Regions from separate parts of the Pantoea rwandensis genome, predicted to be linked through region 1. Evidence: predicted binding sites of a transcription regulator. Region 1 holds the regulator's gene; each other region holds the start of a gene.
The links. Region 1 encodes PurR, which represses purine synthesis genes. Its sites were predicted from a motif close to CANGCAAACGTTTGCNTG; they were not measured.
Positions count from the first base shown of each region.

Region 1 (5,786 bases):
TACTCGTACTTCACTGCGTGCTGAAGATGGCACCGTTTACCGTGAAGACACCTCACTACCACGTGAACTGAGCGTGGCGGAAATTCAGCAGATCGTTAAAGATTTCGGCCAGGCGGCAGCGAACGCGCGTGAAGCTGATTTCGACCTGCTGGAACTGCATTCTGCCCACGGCTACCTGATGCATCAGTTCCTGGCACCGGGTTCTAACCAGCGCACCGATGAATACGGCGGGTCGATCGAAAAGCGTGGTCGTTTTGCGCTGGAAGTGGTGGATGCGGCGATTGCGAACTGGTCTGCCGATCGTATCGGCATCCGTATTTCGCCAATTGGTGCCTTCCAGAATCTGGAAAATGGTGCAGACGAAGAAGCAGCAGCGCTGTGGTACATCTCCGAACTGGGGCAGCGTGGCCTGGCGTATCTGCACCTTTCCGAACCAGACTGGGCCGGTGGCCAGCCTTACAGCGATGCTTTCCGTGCTAAAGTTCGTGCGCTGTTCCCGGGCGTGATCATCGGTGCGGGTGCATACACCGTTGAAAAAGCCGACGATCTGATTGCGCGCGGCTTGATCGATGCTGTGGCCTTTGGTCGCGACTTTATTGCTAACCCGGATCTGGTTGAGCGTCTGCAGCAAGACGCACCGCTGAATCCACAGCGCCCGGAAAGCTTCTACGGCGGCGGCGCTGAGGGCTATACGGATTACCCAACCCTGTAAGAACCTGGCTGCCGCACCGGATGTGCGGCAGTGCTGTTTCTTCAGGGCATTAACTGGCTATACTTGCTAGTCTTTGTCATTCCCTGATGACTTTTCAAAAGAGGATGTTATGCGTTTACTTCACACCATGTTACGCGTTGGCGATCTGCAACGTTCTATCGATTTTTATACTCGTGTGCTGGGCATGCGCGTACTGCGTCAAAGCGAAAACACCGAATACAAATACACCCTGGCTTTCGTGGGTTACACCGAAGAGAGTGAAGGCGCGGTGATCGAATTGACCTACAACTGGGGCGTTGATAAGTATGACCTCGGCAATGCTTATGGCCATATTGCGCTGGGCGTCGATAACGTTGCAGAGACCTGTGAACGTATCCGCAGTGTCGGTGGCAACGTAACGCGTGAAGCCGGTCCGGTTAAAGGCGGCACCACCATCATTGCTTTTGTTGAAGATCCCGATGGTTACAAAATCGAGCTGATCGAAAACAAACACGCTGGTCACGGCCTCGGTCATTGATGCCGTTAGTCAGTCTGCTAATTTGCAGGCTGACTTCCCTCTCCTGCTGCACCCTCCCGTAATTTTTGCCATAATGCGCGCTGCCCCATTTCTTGCTATGAGATCCTGATGTCTGAATCGAACGCCTTAAACGCTCTTCATCAACGCTTCCGTGGTTTTTATCCTGTGGTTATTGACGTCGAAACTGCCGGCTTTAACGCGCAAACCGATGCGCTGCTGGAAATTGCAGCGACCACGCTTAAAATGGATGAGGACGGTTGGTTACACCGTGATGAAACCCTGCACTTTCACGTTGAGCCGTTCGAAGGCGCGATCCTCAATCCTGCGGCGCTGGCGTTTACGGGCATCGATCCCTCCAACCCTTTACGTGGTGCGGTAAGCGAGTACGAGGCGCTGCATGCCATTTTCAAGATGGTACGTAAAGGCACCAAAGATCATAGCTGCAATCGCGCGATTATCGTGGCGCACAATGCCACCTTCGATTTGAATTTTGTGATGGCAGCGGCCGAACGCGCCAGCCTGAAGCGAAATCCCTTCCACCCTTTTGCGACCTTTGATACTGCAGCACTGAGCGGTTTAGTATTGGGACAAACCGTGCTGGCGAAAGCCTGTAAAGCCGCAGGAATGGAGTTTGACAGCACACAGGCGCACTCGGCGCTCTACGACACTGAACAAACAGCCACGCTGTTCTGTGAGCTGGTCAATCGCTGGAAACGTTTGGGAGGTTGGCCGCTGGCTTTCAGTGAAGAACAGACGGAGGACGACGGCTCTGCCTGATGGGCTGATTGGCTGATTGGCTGATTGGCTGATTGAACGATAGATCTTCAAAGAAAAGGCCGACATTTGTCGGCCTTCGCAATTATTCCGCTTCTTTATATTTCTCAGCGGTTTCTTTTACCAGCGGCTGCAATTCGCCACGCTGGAACATCTCAACGATGATGTCGCAACCGCCCACCAGCTCACCATCGACCCACAGCTGCGGGAAGGTTGGCCAGTTAGCGAATTTCGGCATTTCAGCGCGGATATCCGGGTTCTGCAGGATATCAACATACGCGAAGCGCTCACCACAGGCAGAAAGCGCCTGCACAGCCTGTGCAGAGAAACCGCAGCTTGGCAGTTTCGGAGAACCTTTCATGTATAACAGAATCGGGTTTTCTGCGATCTGGCGCTGAATTTTTTCAACAGTACTCATTATTGCCTTCCTTAATCCTTCACTTCGTGTTTGTTTATTGTAGCGACTTCAGCCCCACACTGAAAACGGGATTTTGCGTTACCGACCGGCTGATCGCCATGTTTGTTAAGTGCAAACAGGATAGATAACATTTTCCTATCATTAATAAGCATGAACAAATTAATAATTAGCAATAATTTCGCTGCGTTAAACAGCTGAAATCGCTCAATTTAGCGACATTATCTGCCTGGTAACAGATTAATGGAAAAAGGCCTTACCTTTTGGAAAAAAAGTGGATTAGAATTGCTTCGGCGCTGATCGTTGATCAGATTTCTCTTACTCTGCCGCAGCCTGCTTTTTGCCAGACTGCTTAACCTGTAACCGGACTATGCGTTTACTGATTACGCTTTTCATACTGGCTTTTGCCCAACTGTTCTTTAACGTGGCTTCTGCTTCCCAGCATGCCCCGATTAATGCCAGTTTGCATAACGCCGAGAAAAAAAGTGCGCGCGAAGATGAGCGCCGCAAGCGACGCCCGGTTAAAACAACGGCTAAAAAGTCTCGCCTGACTACCGTGCAGAAGCTCAAGCTGAAAAAGCAGAGTAAAACCGAAACCGCCTTAAACAAATCCAGCCGCAAAAAATCCCTGCTGAAGTCGCCATTGAAAAAGTATGGCCATCAACGTCTCGCGAAAAAGTCCCCTGATATGGACGATGACGTTCAGGGACTCACCGGTATCAAGATGAGTAAATCCCACCGCCTGCGCTACCAAAAGGCACGCGAAACCGCGATGACGAAGTTGATGGGACAACTGGGCAAGCCTTACCAGTGGGGGGGCACCTCACCTCATACCGGTTTCGATTGCAGTGGTTTGGTGTGGTACGCGTATAAGGATTTGGTGAAATACAAATTCCCGCGCACGGCGAATGAGATGTATCACCTGCACGATGCCGCACCTATTAAGCGTGAGATGCTGGAGAAAGGGGATTTGGTATTCTTCCGCATCAATAATCGCGGGACTGCCGACCATGTGGGCGTTTACCTCGGCAACGGTAAATTCATCCAGTCTCCACGCACCGGTAAAGACATTCAAATTAGTGCATTAGGCGAAGACTACTGGCAGAAACACTATGTGGGTGCGCGCCGTATGATGACACCAAAAACTATTCGCTAATTGTTGCGCAACAACATCCTGTGGCTCTCGCCACAAAAAAAGCCGGACGCTTAATCAGTGCCGGCTTTTTTTATTGATGCGTTTTGAATCAATGAAGAATGGCAGTGAAGCTAAACGCAATAATCATCAACAGTGCGCCAACCGTGGTCATTAGCGCCAGCTTTAAATCTGTACTCATCACTACTCCTTAGTCACACATTTATTATGGTTAAAACAATTTTCGCACAGCGGTGGGCAAAAATCTCGTCTTATCCGCGTTGGCTTGCTAGAATCGCCGCCTTTCGTTGCGCAACTGATTTTGCGCATGCTGTATTTACAGCCTGCTGAAGTGATTTTCCCTGCCTGAAACGGCAGATTTGCCCCCTTTTTAGGGCGTAAAACCCTTCGCAGACGCAAACGTTTAACAATATACTTATCAGTAAGTTGCGATAAGCCGGGGAGTACCTTTTTCATGGCAACAATTAAAGATGTAGCGAAACGCGCCGGTGTATCAACTACCACTGTTTCGCATGTCATCAACAAAACGCGTTTTGTCGCAGAGGAAACGCGTAACGCCGTATGGGAAGCGATCAAAGAGCTGCACTATTCGCCGAGCGCCGTTGCGCGCAGTTTGAAGGTGAATCACACCAAAACGCTGGGACTGTTGGCCACCTCCAGTGAAGCGCCCTATTTTGCCGAAATTATTGAAGCCGTTGAGAACCACTGTTTCGAACGCGGCTATACCTTGATTCTGGGCAATGCGCATAACGATTTACAAAAGCAGCGCGCTTATCTGTCGATGATGGCGCAAAAGCGTGTGGATGGTCTCTTAGTCATGTGCTCCGAGTATCCTGACGATTTACTGCAGATGCTGGAAGAGAACCGCAATATCCCGATGGTGGTCATGGACTGGGGCGCCTCTCGCGGCGACTTCACCGATACCGTGCAGGATAACGCCTTCCACGGCGGTTATCTGGCGGGTCGTTACCTGATTGAGCGCGGTCACCGTGATATTGGTGCCATTCCGGGCCAAATGGAGCGCAACACCGGCGGGGGGCGCCATGCGGGCTTCCTGCAGGCGATGAGCGAAGCCGGTGTGACTGTGCGGCCGGAATGGGTGGTTCAGGGCGACTTCGAGCCAGAATCAGGTTATCAGGCGATGCAGCAGATCCTTAATCAGAAACAGCGTCCGACCGCCGTGTTCTGTGGTGGCGATATCATGGCGATGGGCGCGATTTGTGCCGCCGATGAGATGGGGCTGCGCGTGCCGCAGGATATCTCCGTTATTGGCTATGATAACGTGCGCAACGCGCGCTATTTCACCCCGGCGCTGACCACGGTCCACCAGCCGAAGGCTCAGTTGGGCGAGAAAGCACTGGAAATGTTACTGGATCGTATCACCAGCAAACGCGAAGAGCCGCAAACCATAGAAGTGCAGCCAACATTGATTGAGCGCCGCTCTGTGGCGGACGGTCCATTCCGCGATTACCGCCGTTAATGCTGATTTTCGCTGAGCCATTCGTGGTTCAGCGTTTCAGCATCGCCGAGATAGGCGAGTAACCACTCCAGCGCGGGTGACGCACGCTGTTCTGACCAGCTGACGCAGCAGGGGCTTTCCGGAAACGGCTGCGGCAGTGATAACTCCACCAGCGCGCCATTGTCGAGTAAAGGTCGCGCGAGGTGGCCTGGCACCATGCCCACGCACAATCCCGCCTGCAAACAGTCCATTCCCGTTTCCCACTCTGGCACCACTAAACGCCGCTGATTATCCAATGTCCAGGTCATGCGTCGTGGTAATGCGCGAGAGGTATCTTCCAATACCAGCGATGGCCAGGCACGCAGCGCTTCTTCATTGAGTTCAGCATGCGCGGCCAGAGGATGGTCGGGACTGACCACACAACGCCAGTTAAGGGCACCCATGTCCTGAAACGCAAAACGTCCGCCTACAGGGATCGCCTGAGTGGCGCCAATCGCCACATCGACCCGCCCGTCCGCTAAGGCATCCCATACACCGTTAAATACCTCGTAGCTGATAATCAATTCCATATCAGGGAAATGACGGTAAAAGTCCTTTACCATTTGCCGGGTACGCTGTGGTTTTACAATGCAATCCACGGCAATACTGAGTTGTCCGCGCCAGCCATTCGCCAGTTGCTGGCACTGCCTGCGGGTTGCCAGCATTTTTTTGATAACAGATCGCCCTTCCCGCACAAAATGCTCGCCTGCAGGGGTT
Region 1 covers NZ_CP009454.1:2,941,786-2,947,571, forward strand. Annotated here, with positions in the region: gene LH22_RS13375 (alkene reductase) at 1-712, shown strand, start outside; gene gloA (lactoylglutathione lyase) at 822-1,229, shown strand; gene rnt (ribonuclease T) at 1,338-2,006, shown strand; gene LH22_RS13390 (Grx4 family monothiol glutaredoxin) at 2,089-2,424, opposite strand; gene LH22_RS13395 (C40 family peptidase) at 2,789-3,574, shown strand; gene LH22_RS20620 (YnhF family membrane protein) at 3,663-3,752, opposite strand; gene purR (HTH-type transcriptional repressor PurR) at 4,026-5,051, shown strand; gene punR (DNA-binding transcriptional activator PunR) at 5,048-5,786, opposite strand, start outside.

Region 2 (5,786 bases), 1.6 Mb from region 1:
CGTTACACTAAGTGCGTTATTGCGGGCGCGTGGTGCCCGTTTCAACAGGGAGTGCAAACATGATTACACTGGATACTTTCCAGCAACGTCGTCAGGCGCTGATTGCCCGTATGGCACCTGGCAGCGCTGCTTTGATTTTCGCTGCACCTGAAGTGACCCGCAGCAACGACACGGAATACAACTTCCGCCAAAACAGCGACTTCTGGTATTTCACCGGGTTCAATGAACCGCAGGCGCTGTTAGTGCTGATCAAAAGTGATGACAAGCATAACCACAGCGTGCTGTTCAATCGTGTTCGCGACCTTACCGCAGAGATCTGGTTTGGCCGCCGCCTCGGGCAAGATGCCGCACCCGCTAAGCTTGGCGTTGACCGTGCTTTACCGTGGGATGACATCGGTGAGCAATTGCATCAGCTGCTCAACGGGCTTGATGTGGTGTATCACGCTCAGGGTGAGTACGCAGAAGCTGACCAACTGGTGTTCAGCGCGTTGGAAAAACTGCGCCGTGGCTTCCGTCAGAATCTCAGCGCGCCTGCTACCGTTACCGACTGGCGGCCGTGGGTGCACGATATGCGCCTGTTTAAAAGCGAAGCCGAGATTGAGATTTTGCGCCGTGCGGGAAAAATCAGTGCGCTGGCGCATACCCGTGCGATGCAAGCCTGCCGTCCGGGGATGTTTGAGTATCAGCTCGAAGGCGAAATTCACCATGAATTCAATCGCCACGGCGCACGCTTCCCTTCTTACAACACCATCGTGGGATCGGGTGAGAACGGCTGCATCCTGCATTACACCGAAAACGAAAGTGAAATGCGCGATGGCGATTTGGTGCTGATTGATGCGGGTTGTGAATTCCACGGGTATGCCGGTGACATCACCCGCACCTTCCCGGTTAATGGCAAATTTACGCAACCCCAGCGCGAGATTTACGACATCGTGCTGGCCTCGCTGTACAAAGCGCTGTCGATGTTCCGCCCTGGCGTCAGCATCCACGACGTCAATGACGAAGTGGTGCACATCATGATCACCGGTCTGGTCGATCTCGGCATTCTGGAAGGCAATATCGATACGCTGTTCGAAGAGCAGGCGCACCGCCCGTTTTTCATGCACGGCTTGAGTCACTGGCTGGGGCTGGATGTGCATGACGTCGGCCATTACGGTACACCAAGCCGTGATCGCATTCTCGAACCGGGTATGGTGCTGACCATTGAACCGGGTCTGTACATCGCGCCGGATGCGAAAGTCCCACCGCAGTATCGCGGTATTGGTATCCGTATCGAAGATGACATCGTGATCACCGCTGATGGCAACGAAAACCTGACCGACAGCGTCGTGAAAGATGCCGATGCGATTGAAGCCTTGATGGCAGCGGCACGCCACGCATGAGCATTTTGATTGCAGGCGGCGGTATGACCGGGGCAACCCTGGCGCTGGCGATTTCTCATCTGACGCAAGGCCAGCTGCCCGTCACGCTCATTGAGCGCAGCCTGCCGGATAGCCGCAAACATCCTGGTTTCGACGGCCGAGCGATTGCGTTAGCGGCGGGCACCTGTCAGCAGCTGGCGGATATCGATGTATGGCGCTCGCTCGCAGATTGCGGCACGCCAATCACGGATATTCACGTTTCTGACCGTGGCCACACCGGTTTTGTGCAGCTCAAGGCGGATGATTATCAGGTCCCAGCGCTGGGGCAGGTGGTTGAGCTGTTTGATGTGGGACAGCGCCTGTTCCAGCGACTGAAAAGTGCGCCTGGCGTGACGCTGCGCTGCCCGGATTACGTCACGACGGTGGAGCGCACAGCAGAGTCTGTCACGGTGACACTCAACAGCGGCGAGCAGCTACAGGGCGCGTTGCTGGTGGCAGCCGATGGCTCACGTTCGCCACTTGCGGCGTCATGCGGCATGACCTGGCAGCGGGACGATTACCAGCAGCTAGCGGTGATTGCCAACGTTACCACGCAGCAACCGCATCAGGGGCGTGCTTTTGAACGCTTCACCGAGCACGGCCCGGTGGCACTATTACCGATGTCTGGCAATCGCATGTCGCTGGTGTGGTGTCATCCCGTCGAGGCAGAAGCGACAGTTAAACAGTGGGACGATGCGACCTTCCTGCACGAGCTTCAGCAAGCGTTTGGCTGGCGCTTAGGGCGTTTCACCCATGCCGGCCAGCGCGAAGTGTATCCGCTGGCGCTGCAAACCGCTGAACGTCAGGTAGCGCATCGCCTGGCGCTGGTGGGCAATGCGGCGCAAACGCTGCATCCGATTGCGGGCCAGGGTTTTAATCTGGGCCTGCGCGATGTGATGTCGCTGGCGGAAACGCTGGCAGGTGCACATCGTCAGCAGCAGGATGTGGGCAGCTATGGCGTGTTGCAGCACTTCGCTGCGCGTCGTCAACCGGATCGCTCCGCGACAATCGGCGTGACCGATGGCCTGGTGCGGCTGTTTGCCAATCGTTATGCGCCCTTAGTGGCGGGAAGAAATCTTGGGCTGGTGGCAATGGACCATCTGCCATGGCTGCGAAACCCACTTGCCGCGCGCACGCTCGGCTGGGTAAAGCGTTAAGCATGAATTAAGGGGCAGCAATGCAAACATTTGATGTGGCTATCGCCGGTGGCGGTATGGTAGGTCTGGCCGTTGCCTGCGGATTACAGGGCAGCGGCCTGCGCGTTGCCGTGCTGGAGAAAGCACCTGAGCCACAATTTGACCCAGCGAGCGCCGCATCGATTCGCGTCTCGGCGATCAACGCTGCCAGCGAACGTCTGCTGCAAAAACTGGATGTCTGGTCCAGCATCCTGGCGTTGCGCGCCAGTGCCTATCACGGCATGGAAGTGTGGGATCAAGACAGCTTTGGTTCCATCAGCTTTGATGATGAGCAGCAAGGCTTATCCCATCTCGGTCATATTATTGAAAACGAAGTGATTCACAGCGCATTGTGGCAGCGCGCCAGTCAGTGCAGCGACATCACCTTATTTGCCCCTGCGCAGTTGCAGCAGGTGGCCTTTGGCGACAACGAAGCGTTCGTCACTTTACAGGACGGCAGCATGATGAGTGCGCGCCTGCTGATTGCCGCGGATGGCGCAAACTCCTGGCTGCGCGATAAAGCCGATATCCCGATTACCTTCTGGGATTACGATCATCATGCGCTGGTTACCAATATTCGCACCGATATGCCGCACGATGCGATTGCGCGTCAGGTGTTCCATGGCGATGGCATTCTGGCGTTCCTGCCGATGCAGGACCCGCATCTCTGTTCTATTGTCTGGTCATTGTCGCCGCAGGAAGCGGCGCGGGTGCAATCGATGCCAGAAGCGCTGTTCAATCAGCATTTGTCTGTCGCCTTCGATATGCGCCTCGGCTTGTGCCATGCTGAAAGCGAGCGCAAAACCTTCCCACTGATGGCGCGCTATGCCCGTAACTTTGCCGCACACCGCCTGGCACTGGTAGGCGACGCCGCACACACCATTCATCCGCTGGCCGGGCAGGGCGTCAATCTTGGCTTTATGGATGCCGCAGAACTGATCGGTGAAATTCGTCGCCTGCATCAGGAAGGCAAAGATATCGGACAGCACCTTTATCTGCGCCGTTATGAGCGCAGCCGCAAGCACAGTGCGGCAATGATGCTGGCGGGCATGCAAGGATTCCGTGAGCTGTTTGCGGGCACCCACCCGGCGAAAAAGCTGCTGCGTGATGTGGGATTGAAACTGGCGGATACACTGCCGGGCGTAAAACCGATGATGCTGAAACAGGCCATGGGGCTCAATGATATGCCCAGCTGGATTCGTTAAATTCTTTTCAAATGGCGCCGATTCAGGCGCCATTTTTTTTGCAAGATTCACTGTCTCGTCATACCAAAAGCCAATCCTAAAAGTGACCGCTACGTCTGCGCTGGGACGTTGCAGGCTGTGTTCAGACAAGCGCACATTAAATGGCTTTTTCACCCTATGCACTGCTCTGGTGCGTCTCTGCACTCAAATTGCGCCTCGTTTGATTTATTCTAATTTTACTCGTCAATTCGCATTACTTTAACTAATGATAGTGTTGCGAGTTCTCCGGACCTTTTTGCCGTACTGAGGCGTGAGTTCCATTATCAGGCTGTGTTTATCGTTCTTAATTGTATTTTATGCGTAGTTAATCACAAAAATGCAGTGAATTGTTCTGGGTTGGGTTTGGTGCGTGCTAAGGGAGTGATACTGTTTCGCCCTCGTTTTCCTTATGGTTAATCGCCGCGTTCGGTGGTAACTTCAGCACAAAGAGAACGTTTGCGTCAGCCGGTACAGGCGGCGCAGGCGCGTCACACTCACTTGTTTTCACAGGATGGTTATGACTCAGCAAACGCCTCTATTCGAACAGCATCAGGCATGCGGTGCGCGCATGGTGGATTTCCATGGCTGGATGATGCCACTGCATTATGGCTCGCAAATGGATGAGCATCATGTCGTGCGCAACGATGCCGGTATGTTTGATGTTTCCCACATGACCATCGTCGATCTGCGCGGTGTCCGCACCCGTGAATTCCTGCGTTATCTGCTGGCCAACGATGTCGCCAAACTGACGCAACCCGGCAAAGCTCTCTACACCGGCATGCTGAATGCTTCGGCTGGCGTCATTGATGATTTGATTGTTTACTTTATGACCGAAGACTTTTTCCGCTTAGTGGTGAACTCCGCGACGCGTGAGAAGGATTTGGTGTGGATCAAACAGCACGCTCAGCCGTTTGGTGTCGAACTCACCGAACGTGACGATCTGGCGCTGATTGCCGTTCAAGGTCCGCAAGCGCAGCAGAAAGCACAGACGCTGTTTACTGCGGCGCAGCGTGAAGCGGTGGCAGGCATGAAACCGTTCTTTGGTGTGCAAAGCGAAAATCTGTTCATTGCCACCACCGGTTATACCGGTGAAGCCGGTTATGAAATTGCGATGCCGAACAGTGAAGCGGCCGATCTCTGGCAGAAACTGCTGGCGGCAGGCGTCAAACCGGCTGGCCTGGGCGCGCGTGACACGCTCCGCCTGGAAGCGGGGATGAATCTGTACGGTCAGGAAATGGATGAAGGCGTTTCACCGCTGGCGGCCAACATGGGTTGGACGGTGAGCTGGGAACCTGCCGATCGCGATTTCATCGGCCGCGAGGCGCTTGAAGCGCAACGTGAACATGGCACTGAAAAGCTGGTGGGTTTGATCATGACCGAAAAAGGGGTGTTACGAAACGGCTTGCCGGTGCGTTTCACCGATGAACAAGGTCAGCCACAGCAGGGTATTATTACCAGTGGTTCCTTCTCCCCGACGCTGGGTTACAGCATCGCGCTGGCACGTGTGCCAGCGGGCATTGGTGAGCAAGCGATTGTAGAGATCCGCAATCGTGAAATGCCGGTGAAAGTCACTAAACCGATTTTTGTTCGCGCCGGTAAACCGGTCGCTCAGTAATTTTTCAGGAGAAATGGCGATGAGCAATGTGCCTAATGAATTGAAATACCGCGATAGTCACGAGTGGGTGCGTAAAGAAGCCGATGGCACCTTCACTGTGGGTATCACTGAACACGCGCAGGAACTGCTGGGCGATATGGTGTTTGTGGATCTGCCTGATGTAGGCGCCACTTTCGCTGCCGGTGATGACTGCGCCGTCGCGGAGTCGGTGAAAGCCGCCTCAGACATCTATGCCCCCCTAAGCGGTGAAATCGTTGCTGTGAACGAAGAACTGGCCGATGCACCGGAGCTGGTCAACAGCGAACCGTACGCAGCGGGCTGGTTATTCCGTATCAAAGCCAGCGACATTTCAGAACTTGATTCTATGCTCGAC
Region 2 covers NZ_CP009454.1:1,374,489-1,380,274, forward strand. Annotated here, with positions in the region: gene LH22_RS06285 (YecA family protein) at 1-11, shown strand, start outside; gene pepP (Xaa-Pro aminopeptidase) at 60-1,382, shown strand; gene ubiH (2-octaprenyl-6-methoxyphenyl hydroxylase) at 1,379-2,557, shown strand; gene ubiI (FAD-dependent 2-octaprenylphenol hydroxylase) at 2,578-3,780, shown strand; gene gcvT (glycine cleavage system aminomethyltransferase GcvT) at 4,316-5,413, shown strand; gene gcvH (glycine cleavage system protein GcvH) at 5,433-5,786, shown strand, end outside.
Region 2: a site for PurR is predicted at 4,244-4,261, ahead of gcvT (glycine cleavage system aminomethyltransferase GcvT). Genes of this name have one in related genera too.

Region 3 (5,786 bases), 1.2 Mb from region 1:
GGCTGGCAGCAGACCGGCCATATTGGCCGCCACGCCCGCCAGTTCCAAACCGATCACCGCAACAATCGCGCCCATTGCGGCGGGAGGGAACATCACGTCAAGCCAGCCGGTGCCGGCTTTTTTGACAATCAACGCCACCACGCAGAACAGGAAACCACAGAGAATAAAGCCGCCGAGCGCCACTTCATAACCCAGTGGCAACAGCAGCAGCACCGGTGAAATAAACGCAAAGCTCGACCCCAAATACGCCGGGATTTTGCCTTTACAGATAAACAGATACAGCAACGTACCGACGCCGTTGAACAGCAGCACGGTGGCCGGGTTGATATGGAACAGAATTGGCACCAGCACTGTAGCACCAAACATGGCGAACAGGTGTTGCAGGCTGAGTGGAATGGTTTGCAGCAGCGGTGGACGTTCGTCAACCCCAATCGCGCGACGAGTCATTGATATCCCCTTGAGTTGTGTTTTATTTTTTTGCCAAAAAAAAGCCGACTCTCTGGCCGGCTGTATGCTTTATTTATTTCGTTCCGAAGATCTTATCGCCGGCGTCGCCGAGACCCGGAATGATATAGCCCTTCTCGTTCAATCCCTGATCGATTGACGCGGTATAAAGCTCAACGTCTGGATGCGCTTTTTCCAGCGCCGCAATCCCTTCTGGCGCCGCCACCAGCACCAACACTTTAATGCTGTTGCAGCCCGCTTTTTTCAGCAGGTCGATGGTTGCGATCATCGAACCACCGGTCGCCAGCATCGGGTCAACCACCAGCGCCAGACGCTCTTCGATGTTTGACACCAGCTTCTGGAAATAAGGAACCGGCTCCAGCGTCTCTTCGTCACGATAAACACCAACTACACTGATGCGCGCGCTTGGCACGTGTTCCAGAACGCCTTCCATCATGCCGAGGCCGGCACGCAGGATCGGCACCACGGTGATTTTTTTGCCTTTGATTTGATCGACATCAACCGGGCCGTTCCAGCCTTCGATGGTGACGCGCTCGGTGGCCAGATCGGCGGTGGCTTCATAAGTCAGCAGGCTGCCGACTTCTGAGGCCAGCTCGCGGAAGCGTTTGGTGCTGATATCATGCTCACGCATCAGGCCCAGTTTATGTTTGACCAGCGGGTGTTTGACTTCCACGATCTTCATGATTGTTCTCCCGGAATTGAGTTGAGCTAAAAAAAAATCGCCGGATTATACCGCCTTTTTGCCGCTGCGCCACTTGTCATTGGTCAATGGCTTAGCGCGATCCGCGTGATCATAAGGATTGGCGAAAAATCAGCGCTGTGCAAAGCGGCATGAGATGGGACTCGCAAACGTTTGCCTGCACTGGTAGAATTAGCGCGCTTAATTTTTGCCACCAACCGCAATTCGCGTGGGGATTCCGCAGTGACCGACAAAACCTCTCTCAGCTACAAAGACGCCGGTGTTGATATCGATGCTGGTAACGATCTGGTTGACCGTATTAAAGGCGTAGTAAAGAAAACTCGTCGCCCGGAAGTCATGGGTGGACTGGGTGGCTTTGGCGCGCTCTGTGCGCTGCCGCAGAAATACCGCGAGCCTGTGCTGGTCTCCGGAACCGATGGCGTCGGCACCAAGCTGCGTCTGGCGATGGATCTCAAACGTCATGACAGCATCGGTATCGATCTGGTTGCGATGTGTGTGAACGACCTGATTGTGCAAGGCGCTGAGCCGCTGTTCTTCCTCGACTACTACGCGACCGGAAAACTGGATGTGGATACCGCTTCTGCGGTGATCACCGGCATCGCCGAAGGTTGCCTGCAGTCAGGTTGTGCGCTGGTCGGCGGTGAAACCGCTGAGATGCCAGGCATGTACCACGGTGAAGACTACGACGTGGCCGGTTTCTGCGTCGGCGTGGTGGAAAAATCAGAAATCATTGACGGATCGAAAGTGCAGGACGGCGACGTGCTGATCGCACTGGGCTCAAGCGGCCCGCATTCGAACGGTTATTCGCTGGTGCGTAAGATTCTGGAAGTCAGCCAGACTGATCCAGAAACCAAACAGCTGGAGGGCAAACCACTGGCCGATCACCTGCTGGCACCGACTCGCATCTACGTGAAAAACATCCTCAGCCTGATCGAACAGGTGGATGTGCACGCGATTTCTCACCTGACCGGTGGCGGCTTCTGGGAAAACATCCCACGCGTGCTGCCAGACAATACTCAGGCAGTGATTGACGAGAAGAGCTGGCAGTGGCCGTCCGTGTTCAGCTGGTTGCAGCAGGCAGGCAACGTCAGCCGTCATGAAATGTATCGTACCTTTAACTGCGGCGTGGGCATGATCATCGCGCTGAGCCCGGCCGATGCCGATAAAACGGTACAGCTGATGACCGACGCTGGCGAACAGGCGTGGAAAATCGGCGTGATTAAAGCCTCTGACTCAGAAGAGCGAGTGGTTATTAATCCATGAAAAAACTGGTTGTACTGATCTCCGGTAACGGAAGCAATCTTCAGTCCATCCTCGACGCCTGCGCAAGCGGGCGTATCAACGGCAGCGTCGCTGCCGTTTTCAGTAATAAAGCCTCAGCGTTGGGTTTGACGCGTGCGCAGGAAGCCAGCGTACCGGGTCATAGCCTCGCCGCCAGTGACTTTGCCGACCGCGATGCATTTGACCGCCAACTGATGCAGGAAATCGATGCCTATGCACCCGACCTGGTAGTGCTGGCCGGTTACATGCGCATTCTCAGTCAGGCGTTTGTCGCGCATTATCACGACCGGTTGGTGAACATCCATCCGTCGCTGCTGCCGAAATATCCCGGACTGCATACCCATCGTCAGGCGCTAGAGAATGGTGATGAAGAACACGGTACGTCGGTGCACTTTGTTACTGACGAACTGGATGGCGGACCGGTGATTTTGCAGGCGCGCGTGCCGGTATTTGCTGAAGATGATGAAGAAGAGATCACCTCACGCGTGCAGCATCAGGAGCATGCGATTTATCCGCTGGTGATAAGCTGGTTCGTCGATGGACGCTTGCAGATGCGTGATGGAAAAGCCTGGCTGGATGGGCAACCGCTGCCACCGCAGGGTTACGCACACGACTGATATCCACCTTATTCAGCCGCTTGCAGACACGTTGCCCCGCTTAATTCACCCCAGTCACTGGCTGATGTCAGCGCCTGGGGCTGCTAAAACCTGCTGCCTTTCTACGCCCTGAAAACGTAGAGCAAGTGGCTTATCCCTTAACCAAATCTACCCGTAATGTAATCTTCGGTTTTACGCGCTTTTGGCGAGGTGAAGATACGATCGGTTTCATCAAACTCCACCAGTTGCCCGTTATGCATGAACGCCGTGTAATCTGACACACGTGCCGCCTGCTGCATGTTGTGCGTCACCAGCACCAGCGTGAAATGCTGCTTTAACGTGGTCATTAACTCTTCGATCACTAGCGTGGATATCGGATCGAGTGCCGATGTTGGCTCATCCAGCAGCAATACTTCCGGCTCAATGGCAATGGCGCGCGCAATCACCAGACGCTGCTGCTGACCGCTGGAGAGCGTCAACGCATTCTGCGCCAGCTGATCCTTCACTTCACTCCACAGTGCCGCCGCACGCAGCGCACGTTCACAAGCTTCATTCAGCACGCGACGATCGCGCACCCCTTGCAGCCGCAAACCGTACACCACGTTCTCATAGATCGATTTTGGGAACGGATTCGGCCGCTGAAACACCATGCCAATGCGACGGCGCAGCGCGGGCAGATCCTGATTGGCCTGCATCACTGCATGCTGATCCAACAGAATTTCGCCCTCTATGCGGCAACGATCAATCACATCATTCATGCGATTAAAGCAGCGCAGCAGCGTCGACTTGCCACAACCGGACGGGCCAATCAGCGCTGTGATGCGGTTTTTGGGGATGTGCAGATCGATATTGTTCAGCGCCTGGCGTTCGCCGTACCACAGCGACAGCTGGTTAACGGTTAACGCGATGTCGTAATCGGGCGTCATCTAAAAACCTTTCTAGTGCGTCATGAGGCGGTAACGCTCGCGCAGCCGATGCCGCAGCGCCATCGCCAGCAGATTGAGCGACAGGATAATCACCACCAGCAGCAAGGCGGTGGCGTAAACCAGCGGTCGGTCAGCGTCGATATTCGGGCTCTGGAAGGCCAAATCGTAAATCTGAAAACCGAGGTGCATAAATTTGCGGTCGAGGTGCAGATACGGGAACACCGCATCCACCGGTAGCTCCGGGGCCATTTTCACCACACCCACCAGCATCAGCGGGGCGGTTTCCCCTGCCGCACGCGCCACGGCCAGAATCAGGCCGGTGAGCATCGCCGGTACCGCCAGCGGTAACACCACGCGCCACAGCGTTTCCGCTTGTGTGGCACCCAGCGCCAGCGAGCCCTGGCGCAGATTATCCGGGATGCGTGACAGCCCCTCTTCGGTGGCGACAATCACCACGGGTAATGTCAGTAGCGCCAGCGTCAGTGCCGCCCACAGCAGGCCCGGTGTGCCATACGTCGGATTCGGTAGTGCGCGTGAGAAAAACAGCTGGTCGATAGTGCCGCCGATCAACCAGACAAAGAAGCCCAGACCAAACACGCCATACACAATGGATGGCACGCCGGCGAGATTCACCACCGCAATGCGCACCAGACGGGTTAAGGCATTACGTCCGGCATATTCGTGCAGCCACACCGCTGCGACCACGCCCAATGGCATCACAATGATCGACATGAGCAACACCATCAGCACCGTGCCAAAAATCGCCGGGAACGCCCCGCTCTCGCCGCCGCCTGATGTGGGTGAATCGCTGACAAACTGCCAGATTTGACTGAAGAAGTGCTGCAACTTCTGCCCAAACGACATCGCATTTGGATACCAGGCATCCACCACCTGCGCCAGCGGAATAATGTGATCCTGCCCCTGCACATCGCGCAGCACCAAGGTGTCGCGTTCGCTCTCATGTTGCAAATGGGTCAGCTGTTGCGCTAGTGCGCTAAAGCGCCGCTGCAGCGCCACGCTGTTGGCATCGAATTCCGATTGATCCTGCAGGGTGAACGTGCCGCGCTGACGTTGCTCATCAGCTTGCTGCTGCAGGCTTTCCAGCTGTGCATTAAGGCGTGCCATTTGCACACGACGAATATGGCTGGCCTGACGTAACTGCTCATGCACCTGCACCAACCGCTGCTGCAATAGCGCATCACGATCGCGTGCGGTCAGCACTTCGTTGTCTTCCCGCAACTCAATCAGCCAGCCGTAAGCATTGCCGCCGCTGCGGCGCTGTAACACCATCGCGTCTGCTGGACGGCGCGTTTTCGCCGCGCCCTGGCTATACAGCACACGGAAATCCGGTGCGGCAAAATCGCGATTGCCGGTTTTCACCACATAGCGCCACTGCTCGCCCTGCGGCTGTTTGTGCAGCGTTTCGCCCAGCACCATCACCGCCGAGCCTTCCGGCGGCTGGAACAGGTATTGATCCACCGGTTGTGGCCAGAAGGCGCGCATGCCCTGCCATGCCAGCAGGCCAATCAGCAAGGTAAACGCCAGTAAACACACGGCCACCGCACCGGCTGTTAGCCAGCGCCAGCGATCGTTTTGACGCATCGCTTTCATCCCTGTCCCTCATGCTGGCTGTAGCGCTGGCGCAGACGCTGACGAATCAACTCCGCGACGGTGTTGATCACTAAAGTGAATATCAGTAACAACAGCGCACTCAGGAAAAGAATTCGGTAATGCGCACTGCCCGCTGCCGCTTCAGGCATCTCAATGGCGATGTTGGCCGAAAGTGCACGTAATCCGGCAAATAAGCCGCCTTCACTG
Region 3 covers NZ_CP009454.1:1,722,646-1,728,431, reverse strand. Annotated here, with positions in the region: gene uraA (uracil permease) at 1-447, opposite strand, end outside; gene upp (uracil phosphoribosyltransferase) at 521-1,147, opposite strand; gene purM (phosphoribosylformylglycinamidine cyclo-ligase) at 1,388-2,428, shown strand; gene purN (phosphoribosylglycinamide formyltransferase) at 2,425-3,063, shown strand; gene pstB (phosphate ABC transporter ATP-binding protein PstB) at 3,201-3,968, opposite strand; gene pstA (phosphate ABC transporter permease PstA) at 3,981-5,579, opposite strand; gene LH22_RS07835 (ABC transporter permease subunit) at 5,576-5,786, opposite strand, start outside.
Region 3: a site for PurR is predicted at 1,308-1,325, ahead of purM (phosphoribosylformylglycinamidine cyclo-ligase). Genes of this name have one in related genera too.

Region 4 (5,786 bases), 1.6 Mb from region 1:
AAAAGATTAGCGGTGGTTTGCTCATGTTTTCTCTCGCACTTTGCGTTAGTGTCGGAACAGTTAAAGACGACAAAGCATACAACCAGAGTTGACCGATTGTCACATTCGTCGCCGGTAACTTACACTGAGATCGCGATTTTGGGAAAATTCATGACTCTGAACAGCACGTTCAGAAAAGGGAGAAAACATGCTTTGGTCTTTCCTTGCCGTACTTTTTTCCGGTTGGCTGTACGTTGATGCTTCATACCGCGGCCCGCAGTGGCAACGCTGGCTGTTCAAACCCGTTACCTTGCTGTTGCTGGTCGCCTGGGCATGGCAAGCACCCACACTGAATACCACCGACTATCTGATTCTGGCGGGCCTGGTTGCCACTCTGGTCGGTGATGCATTGACGTTACTGCCTCGCCAGCAAATGCTCTATGCACTGGGCGCATTCTTCTTGTCACATCTGCTCTACACCATCAGCTTTGCTGCCCACATGACCATGAGTTTCTTCTGGCCGATTCCGGTCACGCTGCTGGTGATTGGGGTGGTGGTGATTGGCATTATCTGGTCGAAGCTGGAGGATTTGCGCTGGCCGATCTGTACCCTCATTGGGATGACGCTGGTGATGAACTGGATGGCGGCAGAGAATTACTTCTTCCGCCCGACGGATTACAGCTTCTCACTATTGGTTGGCGCCGGATTGCTGCTGTTAGGCAACATTGTCTGGTTTATCACCCATTATCGCCGCCGTTTCAGTGCCGATAGCGCTATTGTTGCCGCTTGCTACTTCGCCGGCCACTTTATGATTGTGCGTTCACTGTGGCTGTATTGAAGAAAAGATGACCTTTCGCTTGACTCTGGAGTTGACTCCAGAGTGTAGCATTCGGGATGCGGGCAGTGGCCCGCATTGATCCCGGAGGCTCTATGCACGCCCATTCTCATTCATGCCGTTGTGGAAAATCCCACAGCAAAACCCAGCCGCTGTGCGCCATTCGCAGCGTTTCACCCACGACGCTGAAAATCTCAGCCGCCCTTCCCGCCACACCAGAAAGTGGTTGCGGTTGCTGCGACAACGAGAGCGGCAGTCCCGGTGGCGAAAGCGACGCCGAAAGCGACAGGCCCACGCTCAGCGCCCATCAATTCCGCTGGCAGATTGCTGGAATGGACTGCCCCAGCTGCGCGCGAAAAATTGAAAGTGCCGTGCAACAGCTGGCAGAAGTACGCACTGCTCGCGTGATTTTTGCCAGTGAAAAACTGCTAGTGGATGCCGACCAGGATATCCGCCCGGCCATCGAACAAGCGGTAAAAAATGTCGGCTTTACCCTGACCGCAAACGATCCGCAATCTCAGCCCGCACCGCAACGCCGCTGGCAGGAAAATGCCGGTTTGCTGTTACTGGCGCTGCTGATGCTTGCCAGTTGGCTGCTGAGCCAGGTTTCTTCGGTATGGGGCGATCGCCTGTTTGTGATGACCACGCTGATCGGCCTGGCTCCGATTGCATTCAGCGCGTGGAAACTGCTGCGAGGCGGTTCACCCTTCAGTATCGAAACCCTGATGACCCTTGCTGCCACTGGTGCGTTGGTGATTGGCGCACATGCCGAAGCCGCCATGGTGCTGCTGCTGTTCCAGCTGGGCGAACGGCTGGAGTCATTTGCAGCTTCTCGCGCACGTCGCGGTGTGACGGCGTTAATGGCACTGCGCCCCGATACCGCTACGCGTTTGACAGGCACGCAGCGCGAGCAGGTGGCGCTGGCTGACTTGCACCCTGGCGATACGATTGAAGTCGCGGCTGGCGGTCGTTTGCCGGCCGATGGCGAGCTGCTGAACCAGAGCGCCAGTTTTGATGAAAGTGCGCTGACAGGCGAATCCGTGCCGGTTGCCCGTCAGCCAGGCGAAACGGTGATGGCTGGCGCCACCAGCGTCGATCGTCTGGTCACGCTGAAAGTGATCTCCCAACCTGGCCAGAGCGCGATTGACCGCATCCTGCAGCTTATCGAAGAAGCTGAAAGCCACCGTGCGCCGGTTGAGCGTTTTATTGATCGCTTCAGCCGCATTTATACGCCTGCCATTATGCTGCTGGCGCTGTTAGTGATGGTGCTGCCGCCGCTGTTAGTTGGGGCCGCGTGGTTGCCGTGGATTTATAAGGGCCTGACGCTGCTGTTGATTGGCTGCCCTTGTGCGCTGGTGATTTCAACTCCCGCAGCGATCACCTCTGGCTTGGCAGCGGCAGCGCGTCAGGGCGCCCTGATCAAAGGCGGAGCCGCGCTGGAACGTCTTAGCCGTATCCAGAGCATCGCATTCGATAAAACCGGCACCCTCACCCTAGGTAAACCGCAGGTGACCGAGGTCGATTCCTTCAGTGCGATGGATGAACACGAGATGTTGCGGATGGCAGCTGCCGTGGAGCAAGGTTCCAGCCATCCATTGGCGATCGCCATCGTGCGCGAGGCAGAAAAGCGCCAGCTCAAGCTACCGCGCGCCCGGCAGCAGCAAACGCTGGCTGGCAGCGGTATCCGTGCGCAGATTGATGACGTGACGTTTCAGCTGCTGGCACCGCGCGATATCTCCACGCTCACCGTCGACCAGCAACAGGCGATCGCGCAACGGGAAGCGCAAGGTAAAACCGTTGTGGTGCTGTTGCAGGATGAGACGGTGCTCGGCACCCTGGCGTTGCAGGATCAGCTACGCGAGGAAGCCGTCACGGCGCTGGCACAGTTGCACGCGCTGGGCATTAATAGCCTGATGCTGACTGGCGATAACCCCCGTGCGGCAGCGGCGATGGCGGCGCAACTCAACATCGATTATCGCGCCGGCTTGTTGCCTGCCGATAAAGTGGAGATGGTGCGCAAACTGGAGCAGCAGCAGCCGCTGGCTATGGTGGGCGATGGTATTAACGACGCTCCGGCGATGAAAGCCGCCACCCTCGGCATTGCCATGGGCAGCGGCACCGATGTCGCGCTGGAAGCCGCCGACGCCGCGCTGACGCAAAACCGCCTGGCGATTCTGCCGCGTACCGTGGCGCTGGCCCGTCGCACGCGTGCCATTATCCGTCAAAACATCGCGATAGCGCTGGGGCTGAAAGGCATTTTCCTGATCACCACACTGCTCGGTTTCACCGGTTTGTGGCTGGCGGTGCTGGCCGATTCAGGTGCGACAGCGCTGGTCACAGCCAACGCGTTGCGATTACTGCGACAGCGTTAAGCCGTGCCTTTCTGAATCAAATACTGGTACGGCAACGTTTCCGTCTGCTGTGCCAGCAACTGATGTTCCATAAAGCGGCAAAAACCGGGAATATCACGCGTGGTGGCCGGATCGTCGGCAATGATCAGTAAGGTTTCGCCCGCCTGCATGGTGCGCACGGTTTTACGCACCATCATCACCGGCTCTGGGCAGCGCAGGCCAAGTGCATCAAGCTTGTGGTCTGGCGCAGAAAAGGGATCGCTCATGATTCTCTGTCTTCATTCAAGATGGGCGCTCATTCTAGCGCGCTAAATGCACAGCGCAAGGCGATAACGATTGCGTTAAAATTAACCATTGCATTAATTGCGCAACGCGCTAAGATCGCCGCCGTTTTTTTACCACATTGCTCAATCCTCGAAATAATTCTCGCTGTAGTAAGGCGGCAAGAGCGTGTATCCCCCAGGAACTTACACAAGTCAGTGACTGAGGTACGCGAACGCAGCCAACGCCGCAACAACGCGAAGTATGAAGAGGATTGTTGGGTTCCCTCACCCCATTACTAAAAAGGTCTTACATGATTGATTTCTCTGCACGTCAGCGCATGCATGCGCTGTTTTGGCTATCGCTATTCCATTTGCTGGTGATCACTTCCAGTAACTATCTGGTACAGCTGCCGGTTTCCATCTTCGGCTTCCACACCACCTGGGGTGCCTTTAGCTTTCCGTTTATCTTCCTTGCTACCGATCTCACCGTGCGCATCTTTGGCGCGCCGTTAGCCCGTCGTATTATTCTGGCGGTGATGATCCCGGCGCTGTTTATCTCTTACGTGGTGTCCTGCGTGTTCTATCAGGGCGAATGGCAAGGATGGGCATCGCTGGAACAGGTGAATCTGTTTGTCGCGCGTATCGCCAGTGCCAGCTTTATGGCCTATGCGCTGGGCCAAATTCTGGATGTCCACGTTTTTAACCGTTTGCGTCGTTTACCGCAGTGGTGGATCGCCCCTGCAGCGGCCATGTTCCTCGGTAATATCAGCGATACGCTGGCCTTCTTTTTCATCGCCTTCTACAAGAGCCCAGACCCGTTCATGGCCGCGCATTGGGTGGAGATCGCAATGGTGGATTACAGCTTCAAAGTGCTGATCTGCATGATTTTCTTCCTGCCCGCTTACGGTGTGTTGCTGAACAGCCTGCTGAAGCGTCTGGCTGAACGCTCTTCTCAACGCCAGGTGAATTTCGGCTAATTGCACATAGACGAAACGCGACAGCACGCTAAGATTTCCTGACAGACCGGCGGTTGCTTTTGACCGCCGATTCCGTTTTGATAGCCGTCATACTTCAAACGGCTGATCTGTTGGCCGCGCGCGGTTTTCCCACTTCCTTACTCACGTAAGCGCCGGGGAGACGCGCTGGCGACCTTTTTGACGCTTGAATTATTTAGGCTAAAAGCCTGAACGACTGGAATCATGTAAAAGGGAAAAGAATGCGTAACTTAGTGAAATATGCAGGTATTGGTTTGTTGGTATTGGGTCTCGCGGCCTGTGACCAGAAGAAAGAGGATGCTGCTGCGGGCAGCAACGGTGCCAGCGCCAGCCAGTCGGCCCAGACTGTCAACCTGATGGACGGCAAGCTGAGCTTCACTCTGCCTGCGGGCATGTCGGATAAGAGCGGCAAGCTCGGTTCTGAATCCACCAATATGCATGTGTACGCCGATGAAACCGGTCAGCGCGCCATTATCGTGATTGCTGGTGACCCAACCAACGAAGCGCTGGATGCCCTGTCACAGCGTCTGGAACAACAACAGCGCGGTCGCGATCCGCAGTTGCAGGTGGTTTCCAATAAAGCGGTGACGCTGAAAGATCAATCTGCTCAGCAGCTGGATACCGTGATTTCGGCCAACAACCAGACGTCATGGTCTTCCGTGATCCTGGCAAAAGTGGATGGCAAACTGCTGACCCTGCAAATTACCCTGCCAGCGGATAACCAGCAGCAGGCGCAGAGCGATGCCGATGCCATTGTGAAGAGCATCACTCTGAAGTAATCCCCTTCATCCTGCGAACTGCAGATGCGTTGGCTGCGTTTAAATGATGTTGGGATCATAGTTATTGTTAACTACGCGCAGGGAAGCGAAGGAGCAGGCTGGGATAGCTCAGGGGCTGGCAATCCACAGCGCTGAACAGAATGAGCCTGCCAGGAGAGCCCGCAGGACGCGGGCGAAAGGCTGGGCGGCACACGATGTGCCATCCCCGCCGGTCCGCCAGGCTGACGAATGAAGTGAAGGAACCGCGTCAGCGGCGCGAGGACGCCAGCCGCAAACCCATACCAGACTGCGTTAGCCCCCGCCCTTTAGACTGCTTGCTTTACAACCTCACCGGCGAAATATGCCAGATCTCATCCGCGTATTCCTGAATCGTTCTGTCCGCTGAGAAGTAGCCCATATTGGCGATATTCAATGCCGCACGGCGCTGCCACTCATCTGGCTGGCGATAGAGCTTATCCACCTTATCCTGCGCATCGACATAGCTGCGATAATCGGCCAGCAGCTGGTAGTGATCGCCGAAATTCACCAACGCATCAAACAGATTGCGATAGCGACCTGGCTCACCTGGACTGAATGCGCCGCTG
Region 4 covers NZ_CP009454.1:201,261-207,046, forward strand. Annotated here, with positions in the region: gene LH22_RS00910 (DUF2500 domain-containing protein) at 1-25, opposite strand, end outside; gene LH22_RS00915 (lysoplasmalogenase) at 188-817, shown strand; gene LH22_RS00920 (zinc/cadmium/mercury/lead-transporting ATPase) at 910-3,186, shown strand; gene tusA (sulfurtransferase TusA) at 3,183-3,431, opposite strand; gene LH22_RS00930 (7-cyano-7-deazaguanine/7-aminomethyl-7-deazaguanine transporter) at 3,740-4,405, shown strand; gene LH22_RS00935 (DcrB family lipoprotein) at 4,645-5,202, shown strand; gene glgP (glycogen phosphorylase) at 5,522-5,786, opposite strand, start outside.
Region 4: a site for PurR is predicted at 3,491-3,508, ahead of tusA (sulfurtransferase TusA). Genes of this name have one in related genera too.